DNA from 2 places in the Bradyrhizobium sp. 6(2017) genome. Region 2 is predicted to be linked to the other one. Evidence: riboswitches for the same ligand, from Rfam matches in the RefSeq annotation. Region 2 holds a riboswitch; the other holds the start of a gene.
The links. A riboswitch is a leader RNA that binds a small molecule or an ion and turns the genes downstream of it on or off. The one in region 2 is predicted to bind glycine.

Region 1: it holds a riboswitch for glycine, as region 2 does, so the genes downstream of both, G6P99_RS29700 (D-amino acid dehydrogenase) here and gcvT (glycine cleavage system aminomethyltransferase GcvT) in region 2, are expected to answer to the same signal.

The regions. Positions count from the first base shown of each region.
Region 1 is NZ_CP049289.2:6,282,222-6,285,510, reverse strand. It holds gene G6P99_RS29705 (ArgE/DapE family deacylase) at 1-532, opposite strand, end outside; gene G6P99_RS29700 (D-amino acid dehydrogenase) at 766-2,073, opposite strand; glycine riboswitch at 2,139-2,254, opposite strand; glycine riboswitch at 2,258-2,364, opposite strand; gene G6P99_RS29695 (M20/M25/M40 family metallo-hydrolase) at 2,457-3,289, opposite strand, start outside.
Region 2 is NZ_CP049289.2:6,464,792-6,468,080, reverse strand. It holds gene gcvT (glycine cleavage system aminomethyltransferase GcvT) at 1-854, opposite strand, end outside; glycine riboswitch at 995-1,084, opposite strand; gene alaS (alanine--tRNA ligase) at 1,287-3,289, shown strand, end outside.

The sequences.
Region 1 (3,289 bases), 180 kb from region 2:
CTTCCTCGGCCACGGTCTGCAGATGGATGCGCCCGCCCGGGGCATATCCGGCGTCGCGGATCGCATCGAGCGCGAAGATCATTGCCGAGACACCGGCCTTCATGTCTTGCGCACCACGCCCGAACATCCAGCCGTCGCGCACGGCGGCTGCGAACGGCGGCTGATCCCAAAGGTCAGCGGGCCCCTCCGGCACCACGTCGATATGACCTTGCAGGATCAGGCTGCGCCCGCTGCCTTTGCTGTTCTTCGTCGCAACAACCTGCTGCGATCCGGCAAGATCGATGCCGTCCATTGGCGCAGCCTTCGGATGGCTCATCAGGTTGACGTCCGCAAGGCTGAACACATCGACGTCGTAGCGGCGTTTTGCGAACTGCTCGGCCAGCCAAACTTGTTGCGGCGCTTCCTGTCCGCGCAAGCTGCGGAACTGCACCATGCGTGACAGGAACGCGATCTGATCGTCGAAGTTTCGGTCGACGGCCGCGCACAGCTCTGCGGCAATCTGATCCGGCTTGGTCAACGTCTCAATTGTCATGTCGCGCCTTTCGTGGAGCCCTGTGCAGAAGGCTGAGCTTTGACTGTTTTGGAAAGACGGCACGGAGTCGGCGCAATGTCATGCGTGCCCGCCACCCCAATGCGCATTGTCCCCTCCCGCGATGAAGCGCTTTTTCCCATTGTGACGCTAGTTCCTATCACGCGGCGTTTCTCAGCGAATTCCGACTTGGCCATAGGCAAATACGCTCATATTCTTCCTCTTCGGCCGGACAATTAGGGGAAAGCTGCGTGAGTGGTCTCGGTCGTATCGACCTGCGACGGCACCATTGAAGGCGTGTCGAGGTCGCTGCAATCATCGATCGCCCCTGCGACCATCTGCGCCGTCGCGGCAGACAGCGTCCAGCCGAGATGACCGTGGCCCGTATTGTAGAACACGCCCGGAATCCGTCCGGCGCGAACCACCGGCATCATGTTCGGCATCATCGGTCGCAGGCCCGCCCATGGCACGATCGTCGACGTGTCGATCCCTGGGAAATGATGTCGCACCCAGTCCACCAGCGGCTGGATCCGGTCGGCGCGAATGTCGCGGTTGAAGCCGTTGAACTCAGCGGTGCCGGCGACGCGGAAGCGGTCGGCGCCGAGCCGGCTGGTGACGATTTTCGCAGCTTCATCGAGCAGGCTGACGGTCGGCGCAGCGTCCCGGCTCTGCGGCGCATCGAGTTGCACGGTGATCGAATAGCCCTTCACCGGATAGACATTGACGCGGTCGTTGAGCATGCCAGCGAAGTAGCGGCTCGCCACCCCGGCGCAGATGACTACACCGTCCGCCTGCAACTCATGCCGCGTCGCGACGTCAGCGTCGTGCGAAGCGGCTTCGTTCCAGCTGATGCGGAAGCCGTCATCGCCGCGCGCGATCGCATCGACATCGGCTTCGTGGATGAAGGCCGCGCCGCGGCGGATGCAGGCGTCGGCGAGCCCGCGGGTGAACTTGTGGATATCGCCGGTTGCATCCGACGGTGTGAAGAAGCCGCCATAGCAGGCCGTCTGCAGCGCGGGCTCGATGGCGCGGATTTCGTCCGCCGTTACCGGCCGGCGGTCGAGCCCGCCTTGCTGCAGCAGCGTGTTGACCCGCAGGCCCGCTTCGAAGCCGGCCTTGTCGTGATAGACGTGCAGGATGCCGCGGCGTTCGAGATCGAAGGCGATGTTCTCGCGCTGTGCGATCGAGAACAGATGTTTGCGCGCCTCGATGGCGAGCCGCGTGGTCTCGATGGTGTTGCTGCGATAGCGGCCGATGTGGCCGACGAACTCGCCGATCCAGGAATATTTGTGCCAGCTCGGCTTCGGATTCATCAGCAGCGGCGCGTCGCTCCTGAGCATCCAGCGCAAACCCTTGAGGATGGTCGCGGCGCTGTTCCAGACTTCGGCGTTGCTGGCGGAAAGCTGTCCGCCATTGGCGAACGAGGTTTCCATCGCGGCGTAGCGATGCCTGTCGAGGACAGTCACCCGGTAGCCGCGTTCGAGCAGGGCATAGGCCGTCGTCACGCCGGTGATGCCGGCGCCAATGATCGCAATGTGAGGCATGGTGGTCTTCAGGCTCCCGTGGGTTAGAGTCGCCGAACCACCGGTGAAACCGGCGTCGGCGCCCCATCTGTCACGGTACCTGAGAGCTTGATCCGCATCGGGCCGAGGCCCAATAGCGAACTATCCCCTTCGGTGGACGTCATGGCCCTTGATGTGTGGCCATGTTCGTCTCTCTCCAGATCGTCCTGACGATACAGTCCTTTTGCCTGAGAGTTTCCGGGGCGGTTGCTCCGTCGGCGCCGAAGCCAACAACACGCATGTTGTCGCTCCGATCTCTCCCGCATCGTCGTGTTGGACGGCCGGACCGTAGGCGAAGCCTGAAAATTGGACAAGGCTAAATTTCGATCCGGCAGTGCCAACGTGTTGTGCAGTGCAAATCGACGTCAGTCCAGCGTCGCCAGCAGCGCCGCCATCAGGCGGCCGCGCTCGGCGAGGCTGTCGACCTCGATATGTTCGTTGAGCGTATGCGCATCGGCGCCGCGAACGCCGAGGCCGTCGAGCGTGGGGATGCCCATCGCGCCGGTAAAGTTGCCGTCCGATCCGCCGCCGGCGCTGCCGTGCGGCAGATCGAGGCCCATCGCCGCCGCGAGGCTCTTTGCCTTTTCATAGAGCACCATGGTGCCGGCATCCGGCTCCCACACCGGGCGGGTGACGCCGCGCGTCACCTTGAAGGTCACGTCGTTGGCGGTGCCCGACAGCGCCAGCATGCGCTCGACGCCGCGGTCGAGATCGGCCTGGCGCTTGGCCATGCTGAGCGCTTCGCCGGTGCAGGTCGTCGCGACGCAATTGACCCATTGGCCGCCATGCACGATGCCGACCGAGAACGTGCAGTCCTCGGTGGTCATGCCGTCGATGGCGATGATCTGCCGCGCCATCTCGCGGATCGCGGAGCGGCCGGACGACAGCGTCGCGCCGGCATGGCTCGGCTTGCCTGTTGCTTCCAGATTGAAGCGCGCGATCGCGTAGCGACCGGTGACGACGCCGTTGTTCGGCCGGCCTGGCTCCGGCACCAGCACATATTTGTTGCGTGCGGCTTCCGCCTCGATGATGTCGCGCGTCGACGGCGTGCCGACCTCTTCATCGGGGGTGAACAGCACCGTGATCGGCAGCGGCGTCGTGAATGCGGCGCGCGCCAATTGTCTGATCGCCTCGACCGACAGATAGTTGCCGCCCTTCATGTCGAAGATGCCGGGCCCGAAGCACTTGTTGCCTTCGC
Region 2 (3,289 bases):
ATCTTGTCGGCGCCCGGAAAACCGCCGGCACGGGCGCCGCCGCTGCGGCGCACCTTCTGCACCGACCATTCCAGCGCGCCTTCGACTGGCGTCGTCGTGGTGTCGATATCGTGGCCATAGAGGCAGAGCCCGGCTTCGAGCCGCAGGCTGTCGCGCGCGCCGAGCCCGATCGGCAGCACGTCGGGATTGTCCAGCAACGCCGTGACCAGGGCTTCGGCCTTGTCCGCCGGCACCGAAATCTCAAAACCGTCCTCGCCGGTATAGCCGGAGCGCGAGACGAAGCAGTCGATGTCGGCGACGCGGCGCGGGCCGGCGTCCATGAATTTCATCGAACTGACATCTGCACAAAGTTTCGCCAGCGCCGATTCGGCTTTCGGTCCCTGCAGCGCAATCAGCGCGCGGTCGGCCAGCGACACGATTTCGCAGGCGTCGGAGAGATGCGCGCGCAGATGCGCCTCGTCCTCGGCCTTGCAGGCGGCGTTGACCACCAGGAACAAATGATCGCCGAAATTCGCGACCATCAAATCGTCGAGCAGCCCGCCGTCGTCGTTGGTGAATTGCGCGTAGCGCTGCCGTCCCGGCGCGATGCCAACAATGTCCTGCGGCACCAGCTTCTCCAGCGCGAGCGCCGCATCGGTGACCTTGCCGGATTTGGCCTTCAGGACAAGCTGGCCCATGTGCGACACGTCGAACAGGCCGGCTTCCTTGCGGGTGTGCAGGTGCTCCTTGAGCACGCCGGCGGTGTATTGCACCGGCATGTCATAGCCGGCGAACGGCACCATCTTGGCGCCGCGCGCCAGGTGCAACGCGTGCAGCGGGGTCTGTTTCAGCGGGGAAGTTTCGCGCGCAAGCATCACAGGGCCCTCGCGGTTCCCGCAGGGGACCTATTTCCCCTTGAGAAACCTGCAGAAAGCCCCATCTGTCGCTGTGCCTGAGAGTATTATCCCGTCGGCGGACGCATCGGGGATAACCCCAGCGCCTCTTTCCAGATGTCAGACGTCACGCGGTCCTTTTGCCTGAGAGTTTCCGGGGCGGTTGCTCCTTCGGCGCCGGCGCAAGGCCGGTCTCTCCCGACGTGACTTAAGTACAGGTAGGTAGAAAACACGGCGCCACCAAGACTGTCAACGCAGCTGCAGCAACTATCCAATGGGCTTTGTGCTGCCGCGGCAAGCCCATGATCCGCCTGCACAGTTTCTGGACACCGCAGCTGGCAATGTCTAAAAGCGTTCGGCCGGAAAATGACGCCTTTTTGCGGCTGGCCGGCCCCTTTTTCCGATTGGATGAACATGAGCAGCGTCAACGACATCAGGTCGACATTTCTGAACTTCTTCAAGGAGAACGGCCACGAGATCGTGGCGTCGTCGCCGCTGGTTCCGCGCAACGACCCGACCTTGATGTTCACCAATGCCGGCATGGTGCAGTTCAAGAACGTCTTCACCGGTGTCGAAAAGCGCGCCTATCAGCGCGCCACGACGTCGCAGAAGTGCGTGCGCGCCGGCGGCAAGCATAACGACCTCGACAATGTCGGCTACACCGCGCGCCATCTCACCTTCTTCGAGATGCTGGGCAATTTCTCGTTCGGCGACTACTTCAAAGAGCGCGCGATCGAGCTCGCCTGGAATCTGATCACCAAGGATTTCGGGCTGAAGAAGGACAAGCTGCTCGTCACCGTCTACCACACCGACGACGAGGCGGCCGGCTATTGGAAGAAGATCGCGGGCTTCTCGGAGGACCGCATCATCCGCATCCCGACCTCGGACAATTTCTGGGCGATGGGCGATACCGGCCCGTGCGGGCCGTGCTCCGAGATCTTCATCGACCGCGGCGAGCACATCTGGGGCGGACCTCCGGGCAGCCCGGAGGAGGATGGCGATCGCTTCCTCGAATTCTGGAACCTGGTGTTCATGCAGTACGAGCAGGTGACGAAGGAGGAGCGCGTGGCGCTGCCGCGTCCCTCGATCGACACCGGCATGGGGCTGGAACGCATGGCGGCCATCCTGCAGGGCGTCGAGAGCGTGTTCGAGACCGATCTGTTCCGCCATTTGATCGATGCGGCCGCGTCGGCGCTCGGCCATGGGCCGAACGCGCAGAACGTCGCGTCGTACCGGGTGATCGCGGACCATCTGCGCTCGTCGGCGTTCCTGATTGCCGATGGCGTGCTGCCGTCGAACGAGGGCCGCGGCTACGTGCTGCGCCGGATCATGCGCCGCGCGATGCGCCACGCGCAGCTTCTGGGTGCCAGCGAGCCGCTGATGCATCGCCTGGTCTGGGCGCTGGTCCGCGAGATGGGCCAGGCCTATCCGGACCTGGTGCGCGCCGAGAAGCTGATCGAGGAGACGCTGCGGCTGGAAGAGACGCGCTTCCGCAAGACGCTGGTGCGTGGCCTGTCGATCCTCGACGAGAAGAGCGCCGGCCTCAAGAAGGGCGACATGTTCGACGGCGACACTGCGTTCACGCTGTACGACACCTACGGCTTCCCGCTGGACCTGACGCAGGACGCGCTGAAGTCGCGCGGCATCAGCGTCGATCAGGCCTCATTCACCGACGCGATGAACCGTCAGCGCGAGAAGGCGCGTGCGTCCTGGGTCGGTTCGGGCGAGGCGGCGACCGAAAACATCTGGTTCCCGCTGCGCGAGAAACTCGGTGCGACCGAATTCCTCGGGTATGAGACCGAGAGCGCGGAAGGCGTAGTGACGGCGCTGGTCAAGGACGGTGCCGAGGTCGACGGCCTCAAGGCCGGCGAGAGCGCCGCGATCGTGCTGAACCAGACGCCGTTCTATGCCGAGTCAGGTGGTCAGGTCGGCGACGTCGGCATCCTCACCGGCGAAGGCGTCAAATTCCGCGTCACCGACATGCAGAAGAAGGCCGGCGATCTGTTCGTGCATGTCGGCACGGTGGAGCAGGGTACGCTCAACGTCGGCACCGCGCTGCAGCTCGAGGTCGACCACGCCAGGCGTTCGTCGATCCGAGCGAACCATTCGGCGACGCATCTGTTGCATGAGGCGCTGCGCCAGGTGCTCGGCGATCACATCGCCCAGCGCGGCTCGCTGGTCGCGCCCGATCGCCTGCGCTTCGATTTCGTGCATCCGAAGCCGATCACGCCGGAAGAACTCTCCCGGGTCGAGGACATCGCCAACGACGTGGTGCTGGAAAATGACGAGGTGACGACCCGCGTCATGGGTGTCGACGACGCCCGCGAGGCGGGTGCGCGCGCACTGTTCGGCGAGAAATACGGTGACGAGGTCCGTGTCGTCTCGATGGGCAAGAGTGCCCGCGAGCACGGCCAGAA